4 regions of the Spiribacter onubensis genome follow, and region 2 is predicted to be linked to each of the others. Evidence: predicted binding sites of a transcription regulator. Region 2 holds the regulator's gene; each other region holds the start of a gene.
The links. Region 2 encodes sigma-54, which starts transcription at its own class of promoters, with help from an activator protein. Its sites were predicted from a motif close to TGGCANGNTNCNTGCTT; they were not measured.
Positions count from the first base shown of each region.

Region 1: a site for sigma-54 is predicted at 5,059-5,075, ahead of pqqA (pyrroloquinoline quinone precursor peptide PqqA). Genes of this name have one in related genera too.
Region 3: a site for sigma-54 is predicted at 2,787-2,803, ahead of V6X63_RS08065 (amino acid ABC transporter substrate-binding protein). Genes of this name have one in related genera too.
Region 4: a site for sigma-54 is predicted at 3,674-3,690, ahead of glnA (glutamate--ammonia ligase). Genes of this name have one in related genera too.

Region 1 is NZ_JBAKFI010000001.1:49,855-57,881, reverse strand. Features, by position in the region: gene V6X63_RS00290 (S9 family peptidase) at 513-1,811, shown strand; gene pqqE (pyrroloquinoline quinone biosynthesis protein PqqE) at 1,808-2,941, opposite strand; gene pqqD (pyrroloquinoline quinone biosynthesis peptide chaperone PqqD) at 2,934-3,200, opposite strand; gene pqqC (pyrroloquinoline-quinone synthase PqqC) at 3,212-3,979, opposite strand; gene pqqB (pyrroloquinoline quinone biosynthesis protein PqqB) at 3,957-4,871, opposite strand; gene pqqA (pyrroloquinoline quinone precursor peptide PqqA) at 4,910-4,984, opposite strand; gene V6X63_RS00260 (M16 family metallopeptidase) at 5,258-6,559, shown strand; gene V6X63_RS00255 (M16 family metallopeptidase) at 6,559-7,821, shown strand; gene V6X63_RS00250 (ATP-binding cassette domain-containing protein) at 7,827-8,027, opposite strand, start outside.
Region 2 is NZ_JBAKFI010000003.1:91,323-99,349, forward strand. Features, by position in the region: gene mgtE (magnesium transporter) at 1-7, opposite strand, end outside; gene V6X63_RS06505 (HPr family phosphocarrier protein) at 25-312, opposite strand; gene V6X63_RS06510 (PTS sugar transporter subunit IIA) at 299-727, opposite strand; gene rapZ (RNase adapter RapZ) at 724-1,572, opposite strand; gene V6X63_RS06520 (HPr kinase/phosphorylase) at 1,563-2,033, opposite strand; gene V6X63_RS06525 (PTS sugar transporter subunit IIA) at 2,030-2,506, opposite strand; gene hpf (ribosome hibernation-promoting factor, HPF/YfiA family) at 2,512-2,838, opposite strand; gene V6X63_RS06535 (RNA polymerase factor sigma-54) at 2,860-4,323, opposite strand; gene lptB (LPS export ABC transporter ATP-binding protein) at 4,385-5,116, opposite strand; gene lptA (lipopolysaccharide transport periplasmic protein LptA) at 5,113-5,637, opposite strand; gene lptC (LPS export ABC transporter periplasmic protein LptC) at 5,621-6,178, opposite strand; gene V6X63_RS06555 (KpsF/GutQ family sugar-phosphate isomerase) at 6,179-7,153, opposite strand; gene V6X63_RS06560 (calcium/sodium antiporter) at 7,167-8,027, opposite strand, start outside.
Region 3 is NZ_JBAKFI010000004.1:56,514-64,540, forward strand. Features, by position in the region: gene V6X63_RS08050 (TRAP transporter large permease) at 1-887, opposite strand, end outside; gene V6X63_RS08055 (TRAP transporter small permease subunit) at 887-1,411, opposite strand; gene V6X63_RS08060 (iron-containing alcohol dehydrogenase) at 1,458-2,600, opposite strand; gene V6X63_RS08065 (amino acid ABC transporter substrate-binding protein) at 2,860-3,879, shown strand; gene V6X63_RS08070 (amino acid ABC transporter permease) at 3,966-5,153, shown strand; gene V6X63_RS08075 (amino acid ABC transporter permease) at 5,158-6,258, shown strand; gene V6X63_RS08080 (amino acid ABC transporter ATP-binding protein) at 6,273-7,076, shown strand; gene V6X63_RS08085 (response regulator) at 7,172-7,846, shown strand; gene V6X63_RS08090 (Rrf2 family transcriptional regulator) at 7,848-8,027, opposite strand, start outside.
Region 4 is NZ_JBAKFI010000002.1:423,766-431,792, forward strand. Features, by position in the region: gene ntrC (nitrogen regulation protein NR(I)) at 1-578, opposite strand, end outside; gene glnL (nitrogen regulation protein NR(II)) at 578-1,633, opposite strand; gene glnA (glutamate--ammonia ligase) at 2,210-3,625, opposite strand; gene glyQ (glycine--tRNA ligase subunit alpha) at 3,884-4,789, shown strand; gene glyS (glycine--tRNA ligase subunit beta) at 4,786-6,876, shown strand; gene gmhB (D-glycero-beta-D-manno-heptose 1,7-bisphosphate 7-phosphatase) at 6,880-7,440, shown strand; gene V6X63_RS05560 (lysophospholipid acyltransferase family protein) at 7,437-8,027, shown strand, end outside.

The DNA of each region.
Region 1 (8,027 bases), on a different contig from region 2:
CGCTCGCCGGTCAGACACGCCTGACCGGCTTTGCAGTCTCAGCCGACGGTCATTCGCTCGCGTGGACCGAGCATCTCTCAGCAGAGGATACGGTCCGTCTGCGTATCACTACCAGCTCATCGGCTGAGGCATGGTCGCCAGCAGGCGTATCTCCACGTTGCCGGATACATGGCTATGGCGGTCGCGCCATCTGGTCCGGTACCCGCCGTTATCCGTGGCTTTTCATCCAGGATGAGGACCAGGGAATCTGGGCGGTGACGTCGGAGGGCAGGCCAATCCCAATCCACACGGCGCCTGGCTGTCGTCACGGGGACTGTGACCTTAATCAATCCACCGGGCGATTGGTCTTTTTGCAGGAGTGCCCTGCGGATGACCGGACCCGGGTGCTCCTGCTGGATATGCGGACCGGCGGCCCTGCTCGGGTGCTCCCCGCACCGGCCCCCTTTTGTGCCAGCCCGAGGATCAGCCCGGACGGCCGCAGGGTTGCGTGGATCTCATGGGCGGACGATGAGATGCCATGGACGCGTTCGAGGCTCTGGTGCACGGAGCTCGACAGCGGCAGACACGAGCCATTGACCGATGGAGACTCCTCCATCATCGAGCCGCGATGGGCTCGGGACGGGGCACTCTACTATCTCGATGATCGTGCCGGATGGTGGCAACTCTATCGTCAGGCCGGCGACTCGAGCGTTCGGATATGCGATTACCCGGCGGATATTGGTCGGCCGCCCTGGCAGCTGGCGCAGGCGCACCATGTCAACGCCCGTGATGACGGGACAATTGCCGTAAGCGTGGACTCGGCCCGATGCTCCCTTGTCGATATCCGCCCGTCCGGTCGTGTCAGAAACATCGAGGTCCAGGAAGTCGATATCACCCAGTTGCAGGTCCGGGGGGATGACGTCTGGTATCTGGGAAGCAGGGAGGACCGCCCGGCCGCGATATGCCGAGTCGATACGGACCGGGGCACAACGGAACGAGTGGTGGACGAGGGGGCCGGTCCGGATCCGGATTGTGTCTCCAGGCCGGAACCGGTGATGGCCTCAGGCCCGCAGGGCATTGTTCATGGTCATCTGTATCGCCCTTGCTGTCCGGGTACGAGAGGACCGGGCGATCGCCCGCCGCCACTCGTGGTCAGAGCGCATGGTGGGCCAACGGCCATGCGGAGTCCGGCATGGAACCCCGAGGTTCAGTTCTGGACCGGGCATGGCATCGCGGTCGTGGAGGTCAATTATGGCGGGAGTAGTGGCCACGGCCGGATTTACCGGGAACGCCTGCGTCGCCGATGGGGCATTGCCGATCGTGATGACTGCATCTGCATGGCGAAAACCCTTGCCGCAGAGGGCCTATGCGACATCCAAGAGATGTTCATTGCCGGTAACAGCGCGGGCGGGCTCACCGTATTGAATGCGCTGCGTCATTCCGATCTGTTCCGCGCAGGCCTCTGCCGATGGGCCGTGACGGATCTCGCCCGGCTGGCGACGCTCACCCACCGCTTCGAGCGCGGCTATCTAGACTTCCTGGTAGGCGATCGCAAAACCAGTGCATCCTGCTATGCCGAACGCTCACCGGCGGCCCATGCCCATGAGATCACGGCCCCGGTGCTGCTGATCCAGGGCGATGCGGACCGGATCGTGCCTGTCAGTCAGGCAACCGCCATGGCAGATGCGATGACTGTCAATGGGGGCAAGGCCGAACTCCATATCTATCCTGGCGAAGGACATGGTCTGCGCAGGGCGGAGAACATCCGCTCCGCGGCGGAGACCGAGCTGGCGTTCGTCCGCGGGCTGATCGAGCACCAGGGCTCAGGCTAGGAGAGAGAGCGACTGTTCTTAACGCTCCGCATCACCAGTGGAACCTCGACCCGGCGCTCATCGGCTACCTCCACCGCGCGGAGGACCCGATCATGCACAGGGGATTTCGGGCATACCGGATCGGTTGCCCAAGCGTCGCCGGCCAGCAACAGCGCCTGGCACCGGCAACCCCCGTGACAGCTCTGGAGCAGATCACAGCTCCTGCACGGTTCAGGCTGCCAGTCGTGGCCGCGGAAGACGTTGAACGCATGGGAGTCTTCCCAGATCGCCTTCAATGGCTCCTCACGCACGGAAGGTAGTTCAATCGGCAACTCCGCCGCGCCATGGCACGGCATGGCGCGGCCATCCGGCGCCACACCGAGAAAGGTTGTTCCCCAACCGTTCATGCAGGGCTTCGCCGTCTCGTCGTAGTAGTCCGACCCGACAAAATAAATACGCATGCGGTTCCCGGCTTTCTCCCGCCAGCGCTGGGTCGTCTCTTCGGCACGTCGTATCTGTTCGCGCGTCGGCATGAGCGCCGCCCGGTTGTGATAGGCCCAGCCGTGATACTGGGTATTGGCGAGCTCCACGTAATCGGCACCGAGATCCCAGGCGAGCTGGAGAATGCCATCGACCCGATCGAGATTGTGACGATGCATCACGACATTGAACACCATCGGGTAGTCATGCGCCTTGATCGCCTGGGCCATCCGCTCCTTGGTCTGGAAATGGTGACCTCCCGCAATCTCATCGGATGGTCCGCTCCGATCGGCCTGGAAACTGATCTGAATGTGGTCGAGGCCAGCCTGCTTGAGCCGCCCCAGCCGGTCCTCGTCCAGCCCTACCCCCGAGGTCAGGAGATTACTGTAGAAGCCAAGCTCCCGCGCGCGTCCGACGATCGTCTCCAGGTCCTTGCGCAGGAGCGGCTCTCCGCCGGAAATTCCAAGCTGGACCGCACCCATGGCTCGTGCCTGCTCCAGCACCGAAATCCACTCCTGCGTCTCAAGTTCGTCCCGATAGCGCGCGAAGGCGATGGGATTAGAGCAGTAAGCGCATTGCAGCGGACACCGATAGGTGACTTCGGCCAGCAGCCAGAGCGGGATTGGAGCCGCGTCGGCGGCAGCCCCTCTCGGCGTTTCCGCGCTAGCCATGATCCTCTCCTTCTGTCCTCAGCCAGCCCTTGGCATCCGCCTCGTCGAGAAACGCGATCACATCATCCGCGAGTTCCACGTCTGGAAACATTGCCTCGAGGTCGGTAATCAGGGCGTCCACGGTCCGACCGTCGCAGCGCGAGAGGATATGGCCAGCCGGTTCATTGAGACGGATCATCCCCTCAGGATAGAGCATGACGTAGGCCGACTGGGCTGCCTCCCACTGAAGGCGCATACCGGTGCCAAGCCGAAGTTTCACATTGCGCTCCATTAATGGTCTCTCACGGCTTGATAGGGCGGCATTCCGACGATGTAGGCCAGATACATGGCATCGAGCATGCTCCAGAGCACATCGAGCTTGAACTGGAGTATCTGCATCGCCCGCCGCTGCGCTTCGGCGGTGCGGAAGTGATTCAGCGTCAGTGCGAGTCCATGCTCCACATCCCGTCTTGCCTGGCCGAGCCGAGCCCGGAAATAGGCCAGACCGTCCGCCTCCACCCAGGGGTAGTGCGTCGGCCATGTTGCCAATCGCGACCGGTGCGCCTCGGGGGCGAAGAGCTCGGTGAGTGAGGAGCAGACGGCCTCTTCCCAGGGGCGCTGTTGGGCGAAGTTGACATACGCATCGACGGCGAAGCGAACCCCCGGGAGCACATCCTCCAGCGAGAGCATCCGCTCGCGCGGGACACCGACCGCCTCGCCAAGCCGGAGCCATGCGTCAATGCCGCCGGGATCCTCATCCCGCCCATCATGGTCGATCATGCGCTGGACCCAGTGGCGCCGGACCTCGGGATCCGGGCAGTTCGCCATAAGCGCCGCATCCTTACGGGGGATACTGATCTGGTAGTAGAAGCGGTTGATGACCCAGCCCTGGAGCTGGTCACGGTCGAGCTCGCCCCGTGCCATCATCTGCTGGAATGGATGGTGCAGATGATAGTAGCGACCAAGCGACTTAAGCTGCCGCTCGAACGCCGAGGTCGACCAGGGCGTGTCGCGATCGTGCCATTCGAGGTGGTCCTCAGAGCTCGATATCCATGCCATCCCGCGATACCTCAATGTCAAGTTCCTGTAAGCGCGCCCGCTCGGCGGACGCCGGGTCAAGAATCGGGTTGGTGTTATTGATATGAACAAGGATCCGGCGCGCTGCGGGGTAAGCCGAAAGGTACGCGATCATGCCATCGGGCCCGTCCAGCGGCAGATGGCCCATCTCCCGGGCCGTCTTGCGTCCACCGACAACTCGGGCCATCTCGTCATCAGTCCAGGTCGTTCCATCCACCATGATGACATCGGCTTCTGAAAGCCAACGATGCAGATGCTCCCCGATCTCACCGAGCCCGGGGGCGTAAAAGGCACGACGACCGTTATCCGGGTTCTCGATCAGTAAGCCGATGTTGTCTCCCGGCTCGGGGGATTCCCGGTGCGGCGAATACGGCGGCGCCTTACTCGTCAGCGGCACCGGCGTCAACCGCACCCCGGGCACTTCCGCGGGCTGCACGGACGAGCCATCCACCGGCAGGGATGCCACACGGCTTCCACAGTAATGCTTCAGTATCTCGAGGATCGGAAAACCGGTCCGGAGGTCCTCCTCAGTCCGGCTCGTGCAGTAGATTGGCAGTGGATCGCGGCTCTCCCGCAGCATCAACAATCCGGTGACATGATCGATCTGACTGTCCATGAGCGCGATGGCCGCGATGTTGCTGCTGCGCACCTCACCACTGGGATGAAGCACCGGATTGTCGATGATCTGTTGACGGATATCCGGCGAAGCATTGATCAGGAGCCAATCCCGACCGTTCCCAGAAACCGCGATCGAAGACTGGGTACGCCGCTCTCCTGTCAGCCGACCGGCGCGCGCTTCACGACACCTCGGAGAGTTGCAGTTCCACTGAGGAAAGCCGCCGCCTGCGGCGGAGCCAAGTATGCGTATGTGCATGGGTAGATGCGGGGGCGGCAAGCCGCCCCCGAGAGACTTCAGCGAGCAGTCACGTAGAGGTTGACCTCGAATCCGAGACGCATCTCTTCATATTCGGGCTTGCTCCAGTTCATCCTCAATCCTCCTGTCTTGGTTGTAACGCGCCGCATTGCACGGCAGCACGTGACCGGTTGGTCGCCCTCATGAGATGCAAGAGGCATACCACGTCAGGGCACCCCGTCCAGACATGTGAAGTGTCCCGTCGTTGCACGGAGTGACCGCCATCCCGCTGGCCGCTGTCACGTGGATGACACAGTGGATCAGCCGGGTGAAGCAGAGGGATAGCCGACGCTGGAAGGCGTGCTAGGCTCGGCTCAAACAGCCTCGGATGCGTAGCGAGACGAGTCATGACAACGAGCAGTATGCCGCGGATTGACGCGGTGGATCACATCACACTGGGCAATGGCCTGCAGGTCTTTGTCAAACAGGATCATCGCGCGCCGATCGCCGTCTCGCAAATCTGGTATCGCGTCGGCTCGAGCTACGAGAAGCGCGGCCGGACCGGGATATCGCATCTGCTCGAGCATATGATGTTCAAGGGCACAGAACGTTACCCGGAAGGCCGGTTTTCAGAAATCATTTCCCGACAGGGGGGTCGAGAGAACGCCTTTACCGGCCGGGACTTCACCGCCTATTTCGAGATTCTGGCCGCTGATCGCCTGCCGGTGGCCCTGGAACTTGAGGCCGATCGAATGACCAATCTCGATATCCGCGCGGAGGCATTGAGCACCGAGCGGGGCGTTGTACTGGAGGAACGTCGACTGCGCACCGACGACCGTCCCGAGGGACGTTTCCTGGAGCGCTACGCCGCCATCGCGGAGCCCGGCACCGGATACGCTCATCCCATCATCGGATGGGCCGACGATATCAACGCGATCGATGAAGGAGATCTCATAGACTGGTACCAGAAATGGTACTCTCCGGCCAACGCCAACCTCGTGGTCGCGGGCGCGGTGGACCCGGATGAGGTCTTCGGACTGGCACAGACCTACTTCGGCATGCTGCAGGGCTCTCCGGCCGCCGACCCCAGCGACCCGTCCCCCCTGGAGCCACCCGGAGAGCGCCGTCTCGTCCATCGCGACGCCCAGAGCCGGCTTACGCATCTGCGACTGGGCTACCGTGTTCCTTCCTTCGCCACGGCCGAAAACGAGGACGAAGGCTACGCACTCATGATGCTGGCCGGTGTGCTGGACGGCGGCGAAGGCGGACGGCTGACCGAAACGCTCATCCGCCGCAGTCGTCAGGCAACGGTGATCGACGCGACCTACAACGGCATGACCCGGCTGGATGCCGAATTCACTATCCATGCAGTCTGCCCGGATGGTCATACCGACCGGCTGGAGGAATCCCTGCGTTCGCAAATCGCGCGACTGCGGGATGAACTGATTCCCGACGGCGAACTGCAGCGGACAAAGAGCCAGCTCATCGCGGATCACTTCTTCAACATGGATGATATTTTCAATCAGGCCATGCAGGTCGGCATGCTCGAGGCGATCGGCGCGGGCTGGGAAACGTCGTCGGCCTTCGAGCATAAGGTCCGGTCCGTGACACCCGCGCAGCTGCAGGAAGTGGCAAGACGCTATCTGAAACCCGAGCGCTTGATGGTCGGCATACTCTGCCCGGCCGATGCCGGGAACGAGCCGCTCTGATGGAAACCCGGATACAGCAATGGCGCACGGGAACGGGTGTCCGCGTCCTGTTTGTCGAGCGCCGTGCGCTACCCACGGTGGACATACGCCTGACTTTCAATGCCGGCAGCTGCCGTGACGGCGCGATGCCGGGACTGGCGCGCATGACGAGCAACTTGTTGCTTGAGGGGACCGATCATCGCGACGCTGGATACATCTCCCAGCAGTTGGAGCAGCACGGCGCCCGCGCATCCACCCGCTGCTCGCGAGACACCGCGGAACTCAATGTCCGGTCCTTGAGCCATGATGCGCATCTGAAACCGGTTATCGCCGAACTCGGCGAGTGCATCAGCGGCTCGACTTTCCCGGCCGCGGCCCTGGAACGCATCCGCCAGCGCATGCTGGCAGGGCTGGCCCAGCAGGACACTGCGCCGATGGAGATGGTTGAGAAAGCCTTCACTGCGGCAATCTTCGCGCACCACCCCTACGCCACGTCGCCCGGCGGTGAGCCAGCCAGCCTGCAGTCCATCGATCCAGACGCATTACGTCTTTTCCATCGACGCTATTATGTCGCCGCCAATGCCACTCTGGCAGTTGTCGGCGATCTCTCGCGGCAGGAGGCGGAACGCATCGCCGAGCAGCTGGTTGCCCAATTGCCATCGGGAGAACCGGCGACGGCGCTGCCTCTCGCCCGCGCCTGTCCTGCGCCATGCGTCGTGCGGATTCCACTCGACGCGGAACAGACTCATGTCTCAATCGGCCAGCCTTCCCCGCCGCAAGGCCATGAGGATCATTCCGCTCTACATCTCGGCTGCCACATCCTCGGTGGCGCAGGTCTCACCTCATTACTGGCCCGCCGAATGCGCGTTGAGCGGGGGCTTTCCTACAGCAGCGCATCCAGACTGACGGCCGGGGCTGCCGGCGGCCGCTTTCAGATGAAAACCCACGTCCGCAACGATGCGCTGGCGGAGGCGCTAGCGGTACTGCGGGAAAGCCTGCAGGAGCTTCTCGAATGCGGCCCCGAGGCTGATGCGCTCGCTCTCGCCAGAGAGAACCTGCTGGGGAGCTTGCCTTTGCAGCACGCGAGCAATCAGGACCTGATCGGTCACGTCTCCACAGTGGGTTTTTATGATCTACCGATGGATCATATCCATCACTTTACTGAACAGCTGAAGGCACTTGATGCCCAGGGCGTTCGCGACGCAATGCAGCGGCATCTCGATCCCGCCTCGATGACGACGGTCACCGTAGGGCCTGAATCGGCGATTAATGCCGTGCGCTGACCGCCTCACGCCTCACGCCGGCTCTCCAGAAACTCCCAACGCTCATACGCGCGGGCCAGCTCGGCTTCGGCCGCTTCCAGGTCGGCCATGGCAGCCTGGATAGTGGTTCCGTCCGCCTGGTAAAGCGCGGGGTCGCCCACCCGCTGGCGTTCCCTGTCGACCACCGCCTCCAGCGACTCGATGCGGGCGGGCAGACCCTCAAGCTC
Region 2 (8,027 bases):
CTGCCATCGTCCTTTCCGCCGGTGTCAGTCGGCCTCGCCGAAGCGGTCGGCGAGCAGGGCGCCCAGCGCCTCCAGTGCCCGCGGGCCATCATCGCCCCGGGCCGTGACCGTCAGGCGGCTGCCCTGGCCGGCGGCCAGCATCATCAGGCCCATGATGCTCTTGCCGTTGGCCTCGTTGCCGTCGTGCCGGACCTCGATGGCGGCTTCGTAGTCGCTGGCGACCGCCACGAATCGTGCCGCGGCCCGCGCATGGAGGCCCAGGCGGTTGATGATCTCGAACTCGGCCTCCTGAATCGGGCTATCCGCTGCCATGGCCTTCCCCGTCGGTATCCGCCGCCGGCGGCGTTGCCTGAAGGATACCACTGCGTGCCGCAGCGAGGGCGGTCTCGGCCAGCGCGTCCATGGGCAGCCAGGGGTAGTTGAGGGTCCGCAGGAGCATCGGCAGGTTGAGGCCGGTGATGACGGGGTAGCCACGGGCACGGCCAAGGGCGACGGCCAGATTGCCGGGTGTCGCCCCGTAGGCGTCGGTCAGAATGACCACGCCATCGCCTTGGTCGAGCTGGTCGGCCAGGGCATCCGCACGCCCGTGAGCCGCCTCCGGAGATTCCGCGTCCTGTGGACTGAGCGCCGCCATCTCAAGGGGTAGCCGGCCGAGGATGGCCTCGGCGGTCTCCTGTAATGCGATGCCGACGCCGGGGTGGGTGATGAGAAGCAGCCCGGCGCTCACGGCAGCTCCCGATGCCGGACGGTGACCGCGATGTCCTGTCGGCGCAGGTGCGCTGCCAGCGCCTCGACCAGATACACCGAGCGGTGCTGTCCGCCGGTGCAGCCGATGGCGACGGTCAGGTAGCTGCGGTTTTCCGCTTCAAAGACCGGCAGCCAGTCTTCCATGAAGTCGCTGACCTGGCGCCGATAGCGGGCCACCAGTGGCGTGGCATCGAGGAAATCGATGACCGGCTGGTCGCGTCCGGTCAACGGCCGCAGCGCAGGCTGCCAGTGCGGGTTGGGCAGACAGCGGCTGTCGAAGACGAAATCGGCGTCCGTGGGGGTGCCGTGCTTGTAGCCGAATGACTCCAGCTGCACGGATAGATGGGTCCGGGATTCGGTGAGCCGTGCGCAAATGAGGTCGCGCAGCTCGTGTAGTGTCGTTCGGGTCGTGTCCACGGTGAGATCGGCCCGCTCATGCAGCGGCATGAGCCGCTCGCGCTCGCCCTGGATGGCCTCGGCCAGGGGCAGGTCGGGACCACTCAGCGGATGGCGTCGGCGGGTCTCCGAGAAGCGCTTGAGCAGGGTGGCGTCATCGGCGTCGAGGAAAACGATCTCGGCGTTCAGGCCCCGTTCCCGCAGACCGTCGAGAATGCTCGGGAATCGTGTCAGTGAGACTGGACGGTTACGGGCATCAATGCCGACGGCATAGCTCTCCTCGCCGCCGGTATCGGCGATATGACGGCCGAAGGCATCCAGCAGGTCCACTGGGAGATTGTCGATGCAGTAGAACCCCGAATCCTCCAGCGTGGCCAGTGCCACGCTCTTGCCCGATCCGGACAGACCGCTGACGATGATCAGCCGCATGCCGGCGCCTCCGGGCGCGGCTGCGTCGTCCGGCCGCCCGTGGCGATCACTTCCAGCAGGGCGGACAGCGGCCGCTCGGGTACGACCGCCATGCGGGGGCAGGGCACTCCGTGGATGCGGATTGACCGCCAGTCGGCCTCGGTACTTGCCGGGAGCGGTTCGTCGACGAGGTCGACCACCCGATCGACGGTTGCGGATCGGGCGAGCGCCCCGTCACCGAAACACGCCGCGACATCGATCAGGCCCGGGCCACGCAGGCAGAGCAGCCCCGCGCCGGCCGCCGGCGCGCTCCCCACCAGCGTGTCGTCCAGTCGCTGGATGTCCACGGCGTCGTCAGCGACCAGGCGATGCCCGGCATGGATCAGCGCCAGTGCGGTGTCGCTCTTGCCGCTCCCGGCCGGGCCGCGCAGGAGGATGCCCATCCCATTCACCAGGACCAGCGTGCCGGGGATCAGGCTCATCCGTCGGGCGCCCCGCTGCGCCAGCCGCAGACGCTGTCATAGAGGTCCTGGTCGCTCTGGCAGGCGCGCAGTCCTGCGCACAGCGCCTCGTCGCGGAACATCTCCGCCAGTCGCGAGAGGATGCGCAGGTGCTCGTCGTTGCTGTGCTCGGGCACCAGCAGCGCGAACAGCAGGTCCACCGGGCGACGGTCGGCCGCGTCGAAGTCGATGGGCTCGGCGAGCCGGAGAAGCGCCGCCCGCGGCTGCTCGATATCAGGGCTGCGGGTATGCGGCAGCGCGACACCACGCCCGAGCCCCGTGCTGCCGAGCCGCTCGCGGACGATCAGACCCTCGAAGATGCTCCGGGTGGTATCCGGATCGGCATCGGTGTCGGCCATCAGCTGTTCGCTGAGGCATTCCAGCGCGCGCTTCTTGCTGGTGACCGTGACGCCGCAGCGTGTCCGGGCCGCCGTGAGCAGTGTGGAAAGATCCATGGTGATCAGGGTTCCAGTGTTGGTCCGACCCGGCCTTCCTCGCGGTGATGATCGGTGCGCTTCTCCTTGTGCTTGACCACCTGGCGGTCGAGTTTGTCGATCAGGGCATCAATGGCGGCGTACATTTCCTCCGACGTCGCCTCGGCGAAAAGCCGTGCCCCGCTGACGGCGAGCGTGGCCTCCGCCTTCCTGGTGTTCTTCTCCACGGTCAGGATGACGTGTACATCCACCACGTTATCGAAGTGACGCTCGAGCCGCTGGAACTTCTCGTCGACATAGCCGCGGAGTGCATCGGTAACGTCGACATGATGGCCGGTGACATCGATTTTCATGGTCTCTCCTTTATTGTCGAATCAGACCAGGCGTTTGCGATCCGTTGACGAGGCGATGCCCATGACCTCGCGGTACTTGGCCACGGTGCGCCGGGCAACGTTGATGCCCTCCTCCCGGAGGATTTCGGTAAGCCGCGAGTCGCTCAGCGGGCGCGCCGGATCCTCGGCGGCCACGAGCCGCCGGATTCGCGCCCGGATGGCGGTGGCCGAGCACTCGCCGCCATCGGCGGTGGGGACATGGCTGGAGAAGAAGTGCTTGAACTCCAGTGTCCCCTGCGGTGTGCGCATGTACTTGCGCGAGGTGATGCGCGAGACCGTCGACTCGTGCATGTCGATGGCCGTCGCCACGTCACGCAGCACCAGGGGCTGCATGGCCTCCTCGCCATGTTCCAGAAAGCCCTGCTGACGCTCGACGATGCACTCGGCCACCTTCTGCAGCGTGTCGCTGCGGGACTGCAGGCTCTTGATCAGCCAGCGCGCCTCTTGCAGATGCTGACGCAGGAGGCTGTTGTCGGCGCTCGTGTCACCCCGTCGCACCAGGCTGGCGTAGTAGTCGTTGACGCGGATCCGGGGGGAGGCATCGGGGTTGACCTCCACCTCCCAGCGGCCGTTGATGCGGTGGACGAGGCAGTCGGGGATGACGTATTCCGTTCGGGTTTCGCCAAAGCCTGAGCCCGGGTGGGGGTCGAGTTGCTGGATGAGCGACAGGACGCCGGCCAGCACCGTTTCATCGATACCCAGTCGGCGACGCAGCGTGGCGTGCTGCCCCGGGCCGAGCAGGCTGAGATCCTCGGCAATGGCCAGACGGGCTACGTCCCGGCAAGGCGTGTCCCCGGGCAGGGCATCGAGCTGTATGCGCAGCGCTTCCCGGGCGTCGCGGGCGGCGACGCCCACCGGATCCATATGCTGGATGACGGCGATGACGGCCTGGATGTCATCCAGTTCGACTTCTTCGTCATCGGCCAGCGCCTCACGCAGCTCCTCGGATGACTCCGTCAGGTGGCCCTGGTCGTCGAGGGCGTCGATGACCGCCTCGGCAATCTGTCGATCGCGGTCGCTCAGGCTTGACATCTCCACCTGCCAGTGGAGGTGATCCCGCAGCGAGGCCTCCGGGCCCGCCTGATTGTCCAGCAGGCTGTCGCGACGCGCCGGATCCGGTGCGCTGAAGCTGGTGGCACCCGCGGCCGGGTCCTCCCAGCGCTCATCGATTGGCATATCCTCGCCGAGCCGGGAGGCGTCGGCCGCGTTCGACCCCAGCGTGGTCTCCGACGGATCAATGGCCGGCGGATCCACCGCGGCCGTTTCATCGTTAGGGAAGGCGGACTCGGCTTCCTCCTCGGCCTCGAGCATGACGTTGGATTCGAGCGCCTCGCGGATCTCCAGATTGAGTTCGGCCGCCGGCAGCTGCAGGAGGCGGATGGCCTGCTGGAGTTGCGGCGTCATGGTCAGCTGCTGGCTGACCCGGAGTTCCAGGGATTGCTTCATCGTCACCTGTGCCCTTTATTGGTCTTCCAGAGTAACGCCGCCAATGGATCCCTCGCCAGTACTACAGGTGGAAGTCTTCGCCCAGATAGACCGCACGCACCTCGCGGTTTTCGAGCACGGCCGTGGCATCGCCCTCCGCGATGACGCGGCCCGCGCTGAGAATGCTGGCCCGGTCTACGAGAGCGAGGGTCTCACGGACGTTATGGTCGGTGATCAGGACACCGATGCCGCGCCCGGAGAGATGCCGCACGATGGATTTGATGTCCCCCACGGAGATCGGATCGACACCGGCAAACGGCTCGTCCAGCAGGATGAAGCGCGGGTTGGCGGCGAGGGCCCGGGCGATCTCCACACGGCGCCGCTCGCCACCGGAGAGGCTGGCGCCGGTCTGATCCCGCAGATGGGCGATGTTGAACTCTTCCATGAGCGCGCTTGCCTGACCCTCGCGTTCGATCCGGGTCAGCTCGCGACGGGTCTCGAGCACGGCGAGCAGGTTGTCGATGACCGACAGGCGCCTGAAGACCGAAGCCTCCTGGGGGAGATAGCCGATCCCCAGGCGTGCCCGGGCATGCATGGGAAGCGACGTGATGTCGGTGCCATCCAGCTGGATCTGACCGCTGTCCGCCCGGATCAGGCCGACGATCATGTAGAAGCTGGTGGTCTTGCCGGCCCCGTTGGGCCCCAGCAGTCCGACGATCTCGCCGCTCTGCAGCGCGATGGAGACATCGTCCACGACCCGACGGCCGCGGTAGGCCTTGCCGAGGCCACTGGCACGGAGTTCGCTGCCGCTCATTGATCCCCTTCCGGTGCCGGCAGCACGCGGACGTTGACCCGCCCGTCTCCGCCTCCGGCGCCTTCAGCGACGGTTCTGTCCTCGGCCGGATAGTGTGTGATGGTCTCCCCGGTGACGGTGTTGTCGCCCTGCCAGAGTCGTGCACCCTCGAGCAGGATCAGCCGTTCCGGTCCGCTGGTGAAATATTCCATGCGTGGGGCTTCAGCATGTCGGGATGACGCATCCGGCAGCGTCTCTCGGTAGGTGGCGGGAACGCCCTCGACGACTACCCTCTGCAACTGACGGTGGGCGTCGACAAAAGCGCGCATCACATCACCGGTGATCCGCAGCGAGCCGCGTGTCAAGACAACATCACCCTTGTAGACGCTCCTGCCCGACGCATCATCGACTTCGGCACTGTCAGCTTCCAGCTCCACCGGTCCACGATCGGGTGAACCCGGCGTCTGAGCATGAGTGACCGCCAGGACGGCGGTGATGGAGATCCATGCGACGTGACAAAGAAGCTTATTTCGAAGCCGCATCGTATCGTCCTCTTGTGTTTTCAAGCAGTTGGATACGCTCTTCGTCCAGCCAGGCGCGTGCTCCGATACCTTCCACGCGGTAGCCAGGGCCGACAAGCGTAACGGCCTGATCTGTTTCCGCATATCGCTCCGGAATCTGTAGATCCAGCCGCTGGGTTTCAAGACGGGTTTCTCCGTCGGGGCCGAGGCGCCTCATGACTACGTCCCCGGTGAGTCGGGCGCGTGTTTCGTCTGCCCAGCTTCGTCCACGGACAGCCTCCCCAAGCCATGGAGGACCAGTCTCGGTCGTTACATGCCACTCTGGCGCATCCAGCTGCCAGAAATCTTCGTTATCGTAAAATCGGGCTGCCGGTGAGCGGATCTGCCATGCGACGCGGCCGTCGATATCTGTTGCGGTAATCTCGATCGCTCGAGCATAGGCTGTGAGTGCTGGTCCTGCTGTTTTGTCTGGCGAGCCCACCTCGTCCTGTTGAATGAACAGTTGCCAGACCAGCAGGTAAGCGATTCCGATTGCTGCAATCGAGATGACGATCCGGCGCACTCAGACCACCCCGGCGCGCAGGAGATCGTGCATGTTGAGCGCACCGGCCAGGCGGTCATCCGGGCCGGTGACCAGCAGCGCGTTGATACTGTGTCGCTCCATGAGCGCCAGTGCCTCGGCGGCCAGCCGATCGCTCTCCACGGTGCGCGGCGCGGCGGTCATCACATCGCGTATCGGCGTCCTGTGCACATCCACCCCCTCGTCCAGCGCCCGGCGCAGATCGCCGTCGGTGAAAATGCCGATGACGCGGTCATCATCGCTGGTGATGGCGGTCATCCCCAGGCCCTTGTGCGTCATCTCCAGCAGGGCTGCGGCCATCGGGGTCTCCGGCCCGACCCGGGGAATGGCCTCTCCGGTGTGCATCAGGTCCTCAATGCGCAAGAGCAGCCGCCGGCCGAGCCGACCGCCCGGATGTGAATGGGCGAAATCCTCGGCGGTAAAGCCACGGGCATCCAGCAGGGCGATGGCCAGCGCATCGCCCATGGCGAGTGCGGCGGTGGTGCTGGCGGTGGGCGCCAGCCCCAGCGGGCAGGCCTCGGCGTCCACGCTGGCATCGAGGTGGACATCGGCGGCCTGGCCGAGGGTTGATTCCGCATTGCCGGTGATGGCGATGAGCGGCAGCCGTCGACGCTTGATGGCCGGCAGCAGGCGGTTGATTTCGTCCGTCTCGCCGGAGTTGGACAGCGCGATCACGATATCGCCCCCGGCGATCATGCCGAGATCGCCATGGCTTGCCTCCCCCGGGTGGACGAAGAACGCCGGCGTGCCGGTACTGGCCAGCGTGGCGGCCAGCTTGCCTGCGATATGCCCGGATTTGCCCATGCCCACCACAACGACATGGCCGCGGCCATCGAGCAGAAGCCGGCAGGCACGGGCGAACGGCTCGCCGATGCGCTGCGCCAGCGCGGTGACGGCGGCGGCTTCGGTGTCGAGCACCGCCCGGCCCAGCCGACAGAAGTCTTTATCCGCAACCATGTGTGCTCCGCTTTCAGCCCTGCATCACGAACAGCATCACCTGATAGGCAATGAACCCGCTGAGCAGGATGCCGCCTTCCAGCCGGCCGAGGCGGCCGCTCTTCCCGACGAAAAAGCCAATGACCGCGATGGCCAGCATGAACAGTGTCATGATGCCGTAGTCGCGGGCCAGACTCACGCCGTTCACGGCGAACGGCGCGATGACGCCGGCGATTCCGAGTACGGCGAGAAGGTTGAAGATGTTGGATCCGACGATATTGCCCACGGCCAGTTCATCCTCGCCGCGGCGGACGCTGGCGATGCCCGCGGCCAGTTCGGGCAGGCTGGTGCCGACCGCGACGATGGTCAGGCCGATCACCAGGTCACTCACGCCGAGCTGGCTGGCGAGTGCCACCGCCGCCCAGACCAGGATGCGCGAGCTGACCAGCAGGACGATCAGCCCCAGGGCAACCCGCAGCATCGCCCGGCCCACCGGCATGTCCTCCGGCAGGGCCGCCGCGATTTCGCGGGCCATGACATCGCTCTCGCCAGCGGGCCGACGCGCCTGGCGGGCCATCCATGCCAACACCGCGACCAGTCCGCCGAGCAGCAGGACGCCGTCGAGACGCGACAGGGCGGCGTCGGCAAGCAGTATGGCGGTGAAGGCAACCACGACCATGAGCAGCGGGAACTCCCGGCGGAGGATGCCCGAGTGCATGGCCAGCGGAGTGACCAGCGCTGTGGTGCCGAGGATCAGTCCGACATTGGCCACGTTCGAGCCGAGGGCGTTGCCCAGCGCCATGCCCGGCGTGCCATCCAGTGCGGCGATGGCCGAGACGAGCATCTCCGGCAGAGAGGTGCCGATACCGACCACGGTCAAACCGATGAGCAGGCT
Region 3 (8,027 bases), on a different contig from region 2:
ACCGAGAGCAGATTGCCGCGCGAGAGTTTGCCGTAGAAAAGCGCCAGCAGAGTGGCGCCCAGCGCACCCATGGCGCCGGCCTCCGTGGGTGTCGCGATGCCGAGGAAAATGGTGCCCAGCACCGCACCCACCAATGCCAGCGGCGGAACCAGACAGCGCATCACGGCCCGCCACAGAGGACCGGTACCGCCTTCGTCATCCGCACCCGCCGGCAGTGCCGGCGCTGCCAGTGGCCGGCGCCACGCCACGATGACCAGCCACGCCACATAGGCGGCCCCCAGCATCATGCCGGGCAGCAGTGCGCCAACGAAAAGGTCCCCGACGTTCACGCCCATCTGGTCGCCAAGAATGATCAGCACGATCGAGGGTGGAATGATCTGGCCGAGCGTCCCGCTCGCCGCGATGGTGCCGGTGGCGAGTCGCTGGTCATAGCCGTACTTGAGCATCACCGGCAGCGCCAGCACGCCCATTATGACCACGGATGCGCCCACAACCCCGGTCGCCGCCGCCAGCAGCATACCCACCAGCACGACCGAAACAGCCAGCCCGCCCCGCATTCGCCCGAAAAGCCGCCCCATGGTCTGGAGCAGGTCCTCGGCCAGGCCGGAGCGCTCAAGCATCGTGCCCATAAAGATGAAAAACGGCACCGCCACCAGGGTGTAGTTCTCCATGATCGAGCCGTAAAGACGCTGGGGCAGTACGTTCAGGCGGGCGACACGAAACACGGGCTCCCATGGCAACGCCAGGCCAAGTGACGGAAGCCAGTCGCTGCCGAGCACTGTGAAAAGCAGCCCGGTGCCGGCCAGCGCGAACGCCACCGGATAACCGGTGAGCAGCAGCAGGAGCAGAACGGCGAACATCGCCAGCGGCATGAGTTCGACAAGCATCATGCGCGGCGACCGCGCAGGCGGGCGGCGGCTTTTATCGCCTGGCTGACCCCCTGGAGCAACAGCAGCGAGAAGGCGACCAGGATCATGGTCTTGATCGGATAAAGCGGCAACCCGCCGGGATTGGGACTGACCTCGAGTCGCGACCACGCCCGCGCCACGTAATCAACGCCGTAGACCAGCATGACCACGCAAAAGGGAATCAGGGCCATCAGCGCACCCAGCAACTCGATCCAGGCACGCAGGCGCGGACTGAACCGTGACTGCAGGATATCCACGCGAATATGACCGTCGTGCCGCAGCAGATAAGCGCTGCCAAGGAGGAAAATCACCGCGAACGCCTGGATCTGCGCCTCCAGCAGGGCATTGGAACTGAGTTGCATGCCGAGCTGTGCGCCAAGATAGCGGCCAATGACATTGACCACCCCCAGAATGACCAGCAGCAGAGCCACCCAACGCAGCCCCCGGCCCACGCCGTCGCTGAGCATGTCGATCCATTCGCTGAGACGCAGGAGCGGGTTCATGGGGTGGCGGAGTATGGCCAAGGCGGCAGCGGGGAGCAAGCAGCCCCTACCAGGCCTCTTCCATCGCCTGCACCAGCCTCGCCGCCGGCAGGACCACGGGGTTGCCCTTCATGGACGACGAACCGGCGGCCGTCCCGGCGATGGCCGGGAGCGATGATGGGTCCAGTCCCGATGACCCCAGACCAGGTAATCCCGCGGCACGGGACCAGACGGCAAGACGATCGATGGCCTCCTCGGCACCACAGCCAAGCGCCGCTGAAATCCAGTGCTCCACTTCATGGAGGCGCGCGGCTGTCCGGCCATCAACGGACTCGCGATTAGCCCGCAACACCGGGGGCAGTAGCGCGCCGGCAATCACCCCATGCGGCAGATCCGTCACGCCCCCCAGCGGGCCGGCCAGACCATGGACTGCGCCGAGCTTCGCATTGGCGAGCGCGAGCCCGCCACTCAGGCTGACCCAGGCCATGTCGTCACGAGCCGCTGCATCCTCCTTGTCCATCAGGCGTACCAGGGCCTGCAGACCAACAGGAATGGCATCTCGGCAGATGGCGTCCGTAAACCGGTTCGCCTGACAGCTGATATAGGGTTCGATGACCTGTGTAATGGCGTCCAGGCCGCTCGCCAGGGTCACGTTTGCTGGCGCGTAATCAGTCAATGCTGGGTCCACGATGGCCGCTGCCGGCAGCAGTCTCGGATCACGTAATGAGACCTTCCGCTGTGCAGAGGGCACGTCGATGACCGCGTTCCGCGTGGCTTCCGTACCGGTGCCCGCCGTTGTCGGCAATGCTACGAAGGGCAGCGGCTCGGCATCCAGCGCCTGCCCTCCCCCCACGATCTCTAGGTAATCGATCACCTCACCGGTGGCGGGAATCAGGCCGGCGACCGCCTTGGCCATATCGATCACCGAGCCGCCGCCCAGCCCGATGACTATGTCGGCACCCACCTCCCGGCCAAGGATGACACCCTGCTCGATCAGTTCGATGTCGGGCTCCCGCGGACAGCCAATGCCCCAGGGCTTGCGTCCGGCTTCATCAAGGGCCTGAATGAGCCAGCGCGCCCGGTCCGCATTTGCACCATGGATGAGCAGCGGACGCCGGCCGAGTGCGGTGATGGTGTGGACTGCATCCCCGGCCGTCCCGCGGCCGAAGCGGATATTACGGGGAAGGAACAGGGCGAACCCAACGGTCATTCGGCAACTCCATGGAATCCAGGGGCATATGCTCTATCGTCGCAGCCGCGCCAACCCCCGTCCATACAGACCCTGTGCGCCATAACGATGCAATCTTGCCATGTCTTGTCCACGCTGGTGCATTCATGCCATAAGGGGAGAGCAATCAAAGGACGCGGGCCGGCCGGGAGGAGGAGCGTACTCTGTTGGCACGGGCCTTGCGTACAAGAGATCGCCATGACGGCTTCGCACAACCTCGATGCAACAGGGGAACGCAGTGATGAAGAAGACGATGATCACGCTGGGGCTCGCCGCCACGGGGCTACTGGCCCTCGGAGGACAGGCTCAGGCCTCGACACTGGAAGATGTCCGCGACGCTGGGCAGTTGCGCTGCGGCGTCAGCAACGGCCTGCCGGGATTCTCGCAGCCGGACAGCGACGGCACCTGGACGGGGCTCGACGTTGATACCTGCCGGGCCGTGGCGGCCGCCGTTCTCGGAGACGCCGACGCAGTCGAGTTCATTCCGCTGACGGCCGCGGAGCGATTCACCGCGCTTCAGTCCGGCGAGATCGATGTACTCTCGCGCAACACGACCTGGACCACGACGCGTGACGCCTCGCTGGGCCTCAACTTCACCGGCACCAACTACTATGATGGCCAGGGTTTCCTCGTCAAGGAGGCGCTCGGCGTCGACAGTGCCTATGACCTTGACGGTGCCGCCGTCTGCACCCAGGCGGGCACGACCACCGAGCTCAACCTCGCCGATTTCTTCCGTGCCAATGACATGGAATATGAAGCGGTGGTGTTCGACACCTCGGAAGCCAGCGCCCAGGGCTTCGACAACAACCGCTGCGACATCCTGACCTCCGACACCTCCCAGCTGGCGGCACTGCGCACGCAGCTGAGCGACCCGGACTCGGCGGTCATCCTCCCTGAGGTGATCTCCAAGGAACCCCTCGGTCCCGTGGTCCGTCAGGGTGACGACGAGTGGTTCAACGTCGTGAAGTGGGTACTGTTCGGCCAGATCAACGCCGAGGAGTATGGCGTCGACTCAACCAACGTCGATGAGATGACCGACTCCAACAACCCGAACGTCCAGCGCATCCTCGGTGCGGATGGCAACATGGGCGAGATCCTCGGGCTCGACGATGACTTCATGGTCGAGGTGATCAGCGAGGTGGGCAACTACGGTGAGATGTTCAACCGCAACGTCGGGCCGGATACCCCGATCGGGCTGAGCCGTGGCGTCAACGCGCTGTGGACGGATGGCGGCATCCTCTACGCACCGCCGTTCCGGTAGGCCGGTCATCGGCGGCTGACCAACGGGCGGGGCCGGACCACCGGCTCCGCCTCAAGCAACGACCATCAGCGGAATAGGGCGGTAACATGACCACCGACCCGCGGCCGATTCGCCCCGGACGTCCAAGACCCTGGAACGACCCCCGGGTCCGTTCCGTCGTCTTCCAGATTCTCGCCATCGCGGGTGTGGCCTGGGTTGGTTACACCCTGTTCCAGAACACCATCAGCAATATGGAAAGCCGCGGGATCAGCACCGGCTTCGGCTTTCTCAATGAAACCGCCGGCTTCGGCATCATCATGAGTCTCATCCCGTACAACGAGACCATGAGTTACGGCCGGACATTCCTGGTGGGGCTGGCGAATACCCTGCTGGTTTCCGGGCTGGGCATTCTGCTGGCGACCATTGTGGGTTTTGTCGTCGGCATCGCCCGGCTGTCAAGCAACTGGCTGGTGGCCAAGGTTGCCCTCGCCTACATCGAAATCTTCCGCAACATTCCGCTGCTGCTGCAGATATTCTTCTGGTACTTCGCCGTACTCGGTGCCCTGCCCGGCCCCCGTCAGGCAGTGAGCGTGGGCGATATCGCCTTCATGAGCAATCGCGGCATCGTGCTGCCCAAGCCCGTGTTCGAGCCCGGCGCCTGGGTCATGGGCGCGGGGCTGGTCATCGCGCTGGTCACGATTCTGGTGCTGGCCATCTGGGCCCGGCGCCGGCAGGCGGCCACCGGCCGGATTTTCCCGGTCCTGCCAATCGCTATTGTTCTGATCCCGGGCCTGCCGCTGCTCGGCTATTTCCTCACCGGCGGACCGGTGAGCTGGGATGTCCCTTCGTTGGGCGGCTTCAATTTCCGCGGCGGCATCACGGCGATCCCCGAACTGGGCGCCCTCCTGCTGGCGCTGACGCTCTACACCGCCTCGTTCATCGCCGAGATCGTGCGATCCGGTATCGTCTCCGTCAACACGGGGCAGACCGAGGCGGCGCTGGCGCTGGGCCTGCCGGCGCGCCGGGTGCTGCGCCTGGTGGTCATCCCGCAGGCGCTGCGGGTCATCATTCCGCCACTGACCAGCCAGTACCTGAACCTGACCAAGAACTCATCACTGGCGGTGGCCATCGGCTATCCAGACCTGGTCAACGTTTTCATGGGGACAACGCTCAACCAGACCGGTCAGGCGGTGGAGATCGTGGCCATGACGATGGCGGTGTATCTGACCATCAGCCTGGCCATCTCGCTGCTCATGAACCTGTACAACCGCGCGGTCGCGCTCAAGGAGCGATAGAACGATGGCCACGCACCAGGCACTGCCCGACCAGCCGCCACCCGTGAGCCAGCGTGGACTGCTGCGGTGGCTGCGGGAGAACCTCTTCTCTACGTGGTACAACAGCGTGCTGACGGTCGTGATCGGCTATTGGCTGATCACCACGTTCGTGCCGCTGATCAACTGGGCGTTCATCCAGGCTGTATTCACCGGCGATGGCGCTGATGCCTGCAATCCCGACGGGGCCTGCTGGGTATTCGTCGAGCAGCGACTCGGGTTTTTCATATACGGTTTCTACCCGGCCGAATTCCGGTGGCGTCCCAATCTGGTTTTCGTGCTGTTCGCCATCAGTGTGGTACCGCAGTTCCTCCCGCTGTCGACGACGATCCGCAAGTGGCTGGCCATTTTTGGCATCACCGGTCTACCGCTCGCCGCCTACTTCCTGATCGCGGGCGGCCACTTCGGACTCGAGTCCGTGCCCACCTCACGCTGGGGCGGGCTCATGCTCACCCTCATACTCGCCTATGTGGGCATCCTCGCCGCGCTGCCCATCGGGATCCTGCTCGCCCTCGGCCGCCGCTCGGAGATGCCCGTCATCCGGGGCATCTGCGTGGTCTTCATCGAATTCTGGCGAGCCGTGCCGCTGATCACCATCCTGTTCATGGCATCGGTCATGCTGCCGCTCTTCCTGCCCGATGGAGTGACCTTTGACAAACTGCTGAGGGCGCTGGTGGGCATCACCCTCTTTCAGTCGGCGTACATGGCAGAGGTCGTGCGCGGTGGATTGCAGGCCATCCCAAGGGGACAGTACGAGGCAGCGGAGGCCCTCGGACTGGGTTACTGGCGCCGCATGCGGCTGATCATCCTGCCCCAGGCGCTCAAGATCGTCATTCCGGGCATTGCCAATACCGTCATTTCGCTCTTCAAGGACACCACACTTGTCCTGATCATCGGCCTGTTCGACCTGCTGGGCGCGGTCAAATCCACGCTGAGCGACCCGGCCTGGAGCAGTGTCATGGCAGAGGGCTACCTCTTCGTCGCCTTCTGCTTCTGGGTGTTCTGCTTCGGCATGTCGCGCTACAGCCACCGCCTCGAGAAGCAGTTGGAAACCGGTCACAGAAACTAGGGGTAGGATCGATCATGCAGCAGACGGGGACGGGGTCGGCGCCCGACAACATTGCCTCGCCGGTGGAGTCGGTGGCCCGAGACGAGGCCATTATCCGGGTCGATGACCTGAACAAGTGGTTCGGCGAGTTTCATGTGCTCAAGTCGCTGAATCTCGATGTGCGCAAGGGCGAACGCATTGTCATCTGTGGCCCCTCGGGATCGGGCAAATCCACCTTCATCCGTTGCATCAATCATCTGGAGGCGCACCAGCGAGGCCAGATCATCGTCGACGGCGTTGAGCTGAACGAAGACGTCAAGAACATCGAGGCGATCCGACGCGAGGTTGGCATGGTGTTCCAGCACTTCAATCTCTTCCCGCACCTCAGCGTGCTGGAGAACTGCCTGCTCGCCCCCATCTGGGTCAGGAAGACGCCACGCAACGAGGCCATCGAGACGGCCATGCACTACCTCGAACGGGTTCGTATCCCCGACCAGGCCCACAAGTATCCCGGGCAACTCTCCGGCGGCCAGCAGCAGCGCGTGGCCATCGCCCGTGCACTATGCATGCAGCCCAAGATCATGCTTTTCGACGAGCCGACCTCCGCCCTGGATCCGGAGATGATCAAGGAGGTCCTTGATGTCATGGTGGAGCTTGCCAGCAGCGGCATGACCATGCTCTGTGTCACCCATGAGATGGGGTTCGCGAAAACCGTCGCTGACCGCGTCATCTTCATGGACGGCGGCGAAATCGTCGAGACGGCGGCCCCGGGTGATTTCTTCACCAACCCGCAGCAGCCCCGCACGCGTGAATTCCTCGAGCAGATTCTCCAGCATTAAGCGCTGAACGGCCGCAAAGGCTATGAACATGCCGCCGGGCCTGCTATACGTCAGGACTGGGGCCGCGACGAGGGCGTTTGGCAAAGGACTGTGGAATGAAGCGTGCGCTGGTGATCGACCCGGATCCGATGGAACAGCATCGTGTCAGCCAGATTCTCGTCAACCTCTGGCCGCAGATTGATCTCACCACGGCGACCGGGATCAGGGATGGCCATGCCCGTCTCGGGCGCCATATGCCGGGATTGCTGGTGACCGACTTCTACCTGCCGGATGGCTCGGGGCTGGAGCTCATCGAGCAGACGCTGACACTGTACCCGGAAGCGGCGCGTGTGCTGATCACCCGGCATGATGACGATGCGCACATCCTGGCCGCGCTTCGGCACGGCATTGATGGCTATATCCTCAAGGATCAGAGCGACGCCGGTATCAAGCGCCTGCTTGCGGGTATTAGCAAAGGAGAACCGGGCCTCTCACCCGAGATCACCCGACAGATCCTTCGCCGCTTCCACCGCCAGGCGATCAGGGATGGGTCCGACGAGGAGACGTTGCGTGCCAGCGTCGACACGGTCGGGCTCACGCGCCGCGAAGTGGAGGTCCTGAAACTGCTCTCTCAGGGATGGGATCGGCACCGGGTGGGTGAGGCACTGGCCATTCGCCCATCGACCGTGGCGGGACACATCAAGGCGATCTATCTCAAGCTCAACGTCTCTACCCGGGCGGAGGCGACCCTGGCGGCCGTGAAAATGGGTCTCGTCAACCTGGAGAGCTAGTTCACTCCGGTCCGGCTGCGTTCAGCAGCTCGGGGTCGGAAGCCAGGGCCGCCAGACTGATTCCGGCCAGAAAGGTCTGGATCTGTCCGGAGAGCTCGGCCCAGAGATCGTGAGTGAGGCAACGCTCGCCGGCGTCGCAGTCCTCCTCACCGCCACAGGCCGTGGCATCCACCGGCTGCTC
Region 4 (8,027 bases), on a different contig from region 2:
GCGATGAAGGGTTTGCCAGCGCGTGGGCTGTGGCGGTGCAGGGAACCGGCGACCAGCTCCTTGCCGGTCCCCGACTCGCCATTGATCAGCACCGTGATGTTCGAACGTGACAGCCGGCCGATGGCCCGGAATACCTCCTGCATGGCCGGCGCCTCGCCGATGATCTCCGGCATATCCTCACGTCGGCCCTCGGGCGGCCCACTGCTGCGCGCGGCGGCGGCCGCACGGCGCACGAGGTCAACCGCCTCCTCCACGTCAAACGGCTTCGGCAGATACTCGAATGCACCGCCCTCGTAGGCGGACACCGCGGCATCAAGATCGGAATGCGCGGTCATCACGATCACCGGCAGCTCCGGGTCGTGCTCATGGAAGCGACCCATCAGGGTCAGTCCATCGAGTCGTGGCATACGGATGTCGGTGATCAGCACATTGGGCTGATCACGCTCCAGGGCCATGAGGGCCTCTTCGCCGGTCTCGAAGTCGACGGCGCTCAATCCGTCCCGTTCCAGCGCCTTCTTCAGCACCCAGCGAATGGAGCGATCATCATCGACTATCCAGACAGTCGTCGAATCGGCCATCAAGCTTCCTCCAGCGGTAACCAGACGGTGAATACGGTACGACCGGGCTCACTGGTGCACTCAATCAGACCGCCATGCTGATTGACCAGGTTCTGGGCGATCGGCAGGCCGATGCCACTCCCCTCGGGGCGACCCGTGACCATGGGATAGAAGATCTGATCCTGTAGCTCGGGCGCGATGCCGGGGCCGTTGTCAATGACATCCACACGTGCCACCAGCCGATGCTGCCGATCGCCGATGGTGAAGCGCCTGTGACTGCGGGTCTGCAGGGTGATCCGCCCTGAGTCACCCACGGCCTGCAGGGCATTGCGCACGAGATTGAGCAGGGCCTGGATCAGCTGGTCACCGGCCGCCGGCAGCAGGGGTATACTCGGGTCGTAATCCCGCTGGATCTCGACTCCGGCCGGCGCCTCGGCCACCGCCAGATGTCGGACCCGCTCCACCACCTCATGCAGATTGGTCGGCGCATGCTCAATCCGCGATTCCGGCCCCAGCAGACCGTTCACCAGCGTGCGCAGGCGATCCGCTTCGCTGATGATGATCCGGGTGTACTCCTTCTGATCATCGCCAGAGAGTTCCGCTTCCAGCAGCTGTGCGGCACCGCGCAGCCCGCCCAGCGGGTTCTTGATCTCGTGGGCGAGCCCCCGGATCAACTCCCGGATCGCCTGGTTCTGTGCAATGAGGCGGTTTTCGCGGGAAATCCGCAGATGGCGGTCAAGCTGCTCGAATTCGAGAAGCAGACTGGATGCACCATCGAGGGGCGTGATCGCGCAGTCAACCGTAATGGTGCGCTCGGGCCCGAGCGCCAGACGCATTTCACGTTCCGTGTAACTCGCACCCTCGGCGAGCGCCTGTCCAACAGGATCAGCCAGTACGGCCAGCGCCGGCACCAATTGTGTCAGCCGCTCACCGACTGCCTGCCGACTGCTGACATGCAGCAGTGACTCGGCGGCCGCGTTCATCCGCGTGATCCGCCGCTCTGCGTCGATGACCACCACCGCCCGGGTGAGGCTGTCGAGAATTTCGCTGGCATCGGCAGTCGGGGCTTCGTTCATCATTGCACTCGCTTGAAGCAAGAAACACGCCAGTCCATTCGGCCTCTCGGATATGGGCTCAACGGCGGGTCCAGTGTAGGCGCTGCGGCGGCATAACGCACCATTTTGGTGCGATGCCCCAGGCCGTATCGGCTCCCCACCCGTCCCCCGTGCAGGGTGCTGTGCCGGCTCTGCCCCTTCCCCCGGACTCACGCGAGACGCGGGGCTTGGAACGCGGTGGATAACACACCGATCGGCGTCTCAAGATCGCCCGGTGGACGGATAGGGAGCCGATAAGCCCAGGATCTGGTGGTGTGTCATGGCTTGTCGATCCCGTCTCCTTGTCCCGGGCGAACTCGGGGCGCGTTTCGGTGGGTCATCCACCGCATGAAGCGCCTCGCGCACCGCGCGAGCCCGGGACAAGGCGACGGGAGCGACAGGGCACGGCCAGGGATCAACCCCGGCCGGAACAGCGGTCGATCCACGTCTTGCATGACCTGGGGAGCCGGAAGTCGGGTAGAGAGTGGAACTCCAGAGATAAAAAACCCCCGCCGAAGCGGGGGTCTCTGATCGATTGGCGAATCGCCTCGACGCGGATCAGACGCTGTAGTAGAGGTCGAACTCCACCGGATGGGTGGTCATCCGCAGCTGCTGGACTTCCTCGCGCTTGATCTCGATGTAGCCGTCGATGGCGTCATCGGTGAAGACACCACCGACCTTGAGGAACTCGCGGTCCTTGTCGAGGCCGTCCAGCGCTTCCTCCAGCGAGAAGGCGACCTTATCGATCTCCGCCTCTTCCTCGGGCGGCAGATCGTAGAGATCCTTATCCATGGCATCGCCGGGATGGATCTTGTTCTGAATGCCGTCGAGGCCGGCCATCAGCATCGCCGCGAAGCAGAGATAGGGGTTGGCGGTGCTGTCGGGGAAGCGGACCTCGATCCGCCGTGCCTTGGGGTTGGAGACCCACGGGATACGGACGGATGCCGAACGGTTACGCGCGGAGTAGGCCAGCAGGACGGGAGCCTCAAAGCCGGGCACGAGCCGCTTGTAGCTGTTGGTCGAGGCATTGGCGAAGGCGTTGATCGCCTTGGCGTGCCTGATGATGCCGCCAATGTAGTAAAGCGCCGTTTCCGACAGGCCGCCATACTGGTCTCCGGCGAACAGCATCTCGCCGGTCTTGCCGATGGACTGATGGACGTGCATGCCGCTGCCGTTATCGCCGACGACGGGCTTGGGCATGAACGTGGCGGTCTTGCCATAGGCAGCGGCCACGTTGTGCACGACATACTTCAGGGTCTGGACCTCGTCGGCCTTCTTCACCAGCGTGTTGAAACCGACGCCGATCTCACACTGGCCCGCCGTCGCGACCTCGTGATGATGCACCTCGGTCTCCATGCCCATGTCCGTCAGGCATTCAAGCATGGCGGAGCGCATGTCATGCAGGCTGTCCACCGGTGGGACGGGGAAGTAACCGCCCTTGACGCCCGGGCGATGGCCCATGTTGCCGTCCGGATAGACCTTTTCAGTGTTCCAGCCGGCCTCCTCGGAGTCGATCTTGTAGAACGACCCGCTCATGTCGGTGCCCCAGCGGACATCGTCGAACACGAAGAATTCGTTCTCGGGGCCGAAGTAGGCCACGTCACCGATGCCGGTGGACTGCAGGTAGGCCTCCGCCCGCTGTGCGATGGAACGCGGGTCGCGTCCGTATCCCTGCATGGTGTTGGGCTCGATGATCTGACAGACCAGGATCAGGGTCGAATCATCGAAGAACGGGTCGAGGACCGCCGTCTCAGGATCAGGCATCATGATCATGTCGGATTCGTTGATGCCCTTCCAACCCTCGATCGAGGAACCGTCGAACATCTTGCCCTCGGTGAAGAAGTCCGCATCCACGGCGTGAGCGGGCAGGGTCACATGCTGCTGCTTACCCTTGGGGTCGGTGAACCGGAGATCCACGAAGCGGACCTCGTTCTCCTTGATCATCGCAAGCACGTCATCGGCGGTTTTAGCCATTATTCGGCCTCCAGTGATATCGAACCAAAAGTTTTGCCCCCGTGGGGGAAGCAGTTTCCATGCCAACCTGGGCGAAGCGCACCAAAACAGGCCTTACCTTCGCTGCTATGGCACCGGAATGGCAATAGCTGCACCAATAAAGGGCGCAACGCATATGGAATGCACCGTAACGGTGCATAGACCGGTGGGAGCATGCCTGACAGCGCCTGCCTGGCCGGGCTATACTGCCCGGCATTTCGCGGATTCGCTGGAGAATCAATGACCTTTCAGGACCTGATCCTCGCCCTTCAGAACTACTGGGCGCAGCGGGGTTGCGTGCTGATGCAGCCGCTGGACATGGAGGTGGGTGCCGGGACATTCCACCCGGCCACCTTCCTGCGCGCAATCGGACCGGAGCCCTGGCGGGCCGCCTATGTACAGCCGTCCCGCCGCCCCACCGACGGGCGTTACGGCGAGAACCCCAACCGCCTGCAGCACTACTATCAGTTCCAGGTGGTCCTGAAACCCTCCCCGGCAGACTTCCAGGAGCAGTATCTGGGATCATTGCAGGCGCTGGGCATTGATCCGCTCGTCCATGACATCCGTTTCGTGGAAGACAACTGGGAGTCACCCACGCTGGGGGCGTGGGGCCTGGGCTGGGAGGTCTGGCTCAACGGCATGGAGATTACCCAGTTCACCTACTTCCAGCAGGCTGGCGGACTGGATTGTCGGCCGGTGATGGGCGAGATCACCTATGGCCTCGAGCGGATCGCGATGTATCTGCAGGAGGTGGAAAGCGTCTTCGATCTCGTCTGGACCGAGGGCGTTGATGGTCCGGTCACCTATGGCGATGTCTATCTGCAGAATGAACGGGAGCAGTCTCGCTATAACTTCGAGGAAGCCGACGTGGAGAGCCTGTTCGGCTGGTTCGATACCTGCGAACGCGAAGCGCTGCGTCTCGGGGAGCAGGGTCTCGCGCTGCCGGCCTATGAAATGACGATGAAGGCCTCGCATACGTTCAACCTGCTTGACGCGCGCCACGCCATATCGGTCACGGAACGGCAGGGCTATATTCTGCGGGTGCGCAACATGGCGCGGGCGTCGGCACAGGCCTATCACGATGCCCGGGAGGCGCTCGGCTTCCCGCTTTGCCGATCCACCGGCGGCGACAGGAGTGTGGCATGACGGAAGACCGCGCCTCGCTGCTGTTCGAACTCGGCACCGAGGAGTTGCCGCCCGGCGCCCTTGACCGATTGAGTGATGCCCTGGCCGCTGCCGTGACCGCCGGCCTCGATCGAGCCGGCATCACGTATAGCGGTGTTTCGGCGCTCGGCGCCCCGCGGCGGCTGGCGGTGGAAGTGGAGGCCATCGCGCGGCGGCAGCCTGACCGCGATTTCGAACGCCGGGGCCCTGCTGTTGCCGTTGCATTCGACGCGGAAGGCAATCCGACCCGGGCCGCGGAGGGGTTCGCGCGTTCCTGTGGTGTCGACCTGGACGTCCTGGAACGCCTTGAGAATGACGACGGTGCCTGGCTGGTCCATCGCGGTACCGAGCCGGGTCAACCCGTGGAGGCGCTGCTGCCGGAGATCATCGAACAGGCGATGGCCAGTCTCCCGATTCCCAAGCGCATGCGCTGGGGAGATGAGACGGCGGAGTTCGTGCGTCCGATCCATTGGGTGGTTCTGCTCCTGGATGAATCGGTCGTGCCGGCCACCCTGTTCGGCGTGGACAGTGGCCGGCAAAGCCGCGGACATCGCTTTCACCATCCAGCACCCGTATCCCTGGACCATGCAAGGGATTACCGATCGGCGCTTCGTGCGGCCCATGTGCTTGTGGACCGGATCGAGCGACGCGATCGTATCCATGAGGCGGTGCGCGCCGAGGGCGAGAAAATCGGGGGCCATGCGGTTATCGAGGCGGCATTGCTGGACGAAGTCACTGCGCTCGTGGAGTGGCCGGTGGTCCTGTCCGGCAGCTTCGATGAACGCTTCCTGCGAGTGCCGCCCGAGGCCCTGATCTCGAGCATGCAGGGCCATCAACGTTATTTCCCGGTGCGCGATGCCAACGGCCGCCTCCTGCCAAGGTTCATCACGGTGGCCAACATCGACAGCCGTGATCCGGCCCGCGTGATCGCCGGCAACGAGCGCGTGATCCGGCCACGCCTGGCGGATGCGGCCTTCTTCTGGGATCAGGATCGCGCCCGGACACTGGCATCACGGCTGCCCGACCTCGCGAACGTGGTGTTCCAGAAGGAACTGGGCAGCCTCGCCGACAAGACAGAGCGTGTTGCTGGACTGGCGGCCGCCTATGCGGACCGCTTTGAGACGGACAGCACAGACGCGGCGCGGGCGGCCAGACTGGCCAAGACCGACCTGCTGACGCAGATGGTCGACGAATTCCCCGAACTACAGGGCGTCATGGGCCGCTATTACGCGCGCGAGGACATGGAGCGCGATGCCGTGGCCATCGCCCTGGACGAGGTCTACCGGCCCCGATATGCCGGTGATGCGGTGGCGGCATCGCCGCTGGGTCGTCTTCTGGCGGTCGCGGAACGTGCCGACACGCTGACCGGCATCTTCGCCATCGGCAAGGCGCCGACAGGTGCCAAGGATCCGTTCGCATTGCGCCGTGCCGCTGTCGGGCTGCTGCGCAGTCTCATCGAGGGCGGGCATGCCATCAATCTGGCCTCCCTGTTCCGCGACGCCGCCGAGCGCCAGCCCGATGGGCTTGACGCAACAGCCCAGGTCGAATCGCTGGTGGAATTCAGCCTCGAGCGGCTGCGCGGCCTCTACCAGGAGGCCGGCTATGGGGTGGAGTTATTCGAGGCGGTGCGCTCGGTCCTCGATCTGGAGGATATCGAACCACTGGATTTCGATCGGCGCCTGCGAGCCTGTCAGGACTTCGCGCGGCTACCCGCGGCCGGCAGCCTTGCCGCCGCCAACAAGCGGATTCGGAATATCCTGCGGAAGGCGGGGGACGAACCCGCACATGACGTGGATGAGGGGCGGCTCGTCGTCGACGCCGAGCGACAGCTCCATCAGGCCGTCGAGGCGCGCGTATCACCGGTGCAGAAGCTGATCGAGGCCGGCGCCTACAGCGAGGCCCTCGCCCAGCTGGCCGAGCTGCGGGGGCCGGTGGACCGGTTCTTCGATGAAGTCATGGTCATGGCTGATGAACCCGATCTTCAGGCCAACCGCCTGGCTCTGTTACGGCGGCTCCAGGCGTTGTTTCTGGCCATCGCCGACGTATCGGCCCTCCCGGAGTCTGCCTAGATAGTGCGCCGCCAGTGTCTGCTGCTCGACCGGGATGGCGTCATCAACGTCGACTCGGCGAATTACATCCTCGAGGTGGATGAGTGGAATCCGATCCCCGGCAGCCTGGAGGCCATCGCCAATCTGACGCATGCCGGGATCAGGGTTGCCGTCTGCACCAACCAGTCAGCCGTGGGCCGCGGGATGCTCTCCAGGGAGACGCTGGAGCGGATCCATCGGCGCATGCGCGAGGCCATCATCGCGGCGGGCGGCCAACTCTCGGGCATTTTTTTCTGTCCTCACGCACCCGAAGCCCGGTGTGCCTGCCGGAAGCCTTCACCGGGCCTGATCCAGCAGGCCCTGGAGGAATTGGGTTGCGCGACGGATGCGGCCCTGGTCATTGGTGACAGCCGGCGTGATCTGGAAGCGGCAAGACGCGCGGGGGTCGAAGCCTGGCTGGTCAGAACCGGTAACGGCCGGGCGACCGAGGCATCGCTCACCGACGGGACGGCAGTCTACGATGACCTGGCGTCGGCCGCTGAGAAATTGTTGCGGGAAATCAATTCCCCGGAGCCAGCCCCATGAGTGTGAGCCAGACCACGAACGTCCCATCCGCCAGCCTGATGCGCGGTCTGCTCTTTCATGCCGGCTTGATCGTGACGGTGATCATCTGGGCACTGGTCAGTCTCCCGAGCTTTCCACTACCCCTGCGCTGGCGGTACTGGTGGATTACGCGGTGGTGCAGCATTGTCGCTTTCATGGTCCGCTACATTGCTGGAATTCGTATTGAATTCAATGGCTTGGATAATATCCCCACGCAGCCGGGCGTGGTCCTGGCTAAACACCAGAGTGCCTGGGAGACCCTCAATCTACTCCCCCTGTTCTACCCGCAGAGCTGGGTATTGAAACGCGAGCTGCTGAGGATACCGGTGTTCGGCTGGGGACTTGCCCGGCTGGACCCAATCGCCATCGACCGCGGCGCCGGTCGTGAAGCCCTTCGCCAGGTTATTGATCAGGGTCGTGAAAAGATCGCGTCCGGGCGCTGGATCGTGGTTTTCCCGGAAGGCACCCGGGTCCCCCCCGGTCAAAGCGGCCGATACCAGCAGGGGGGCGCATTGCTGGCCTGCCGGGCGGGCGTCCCGGTCACGCCTGTTGCCCACAACGCGGGCGAG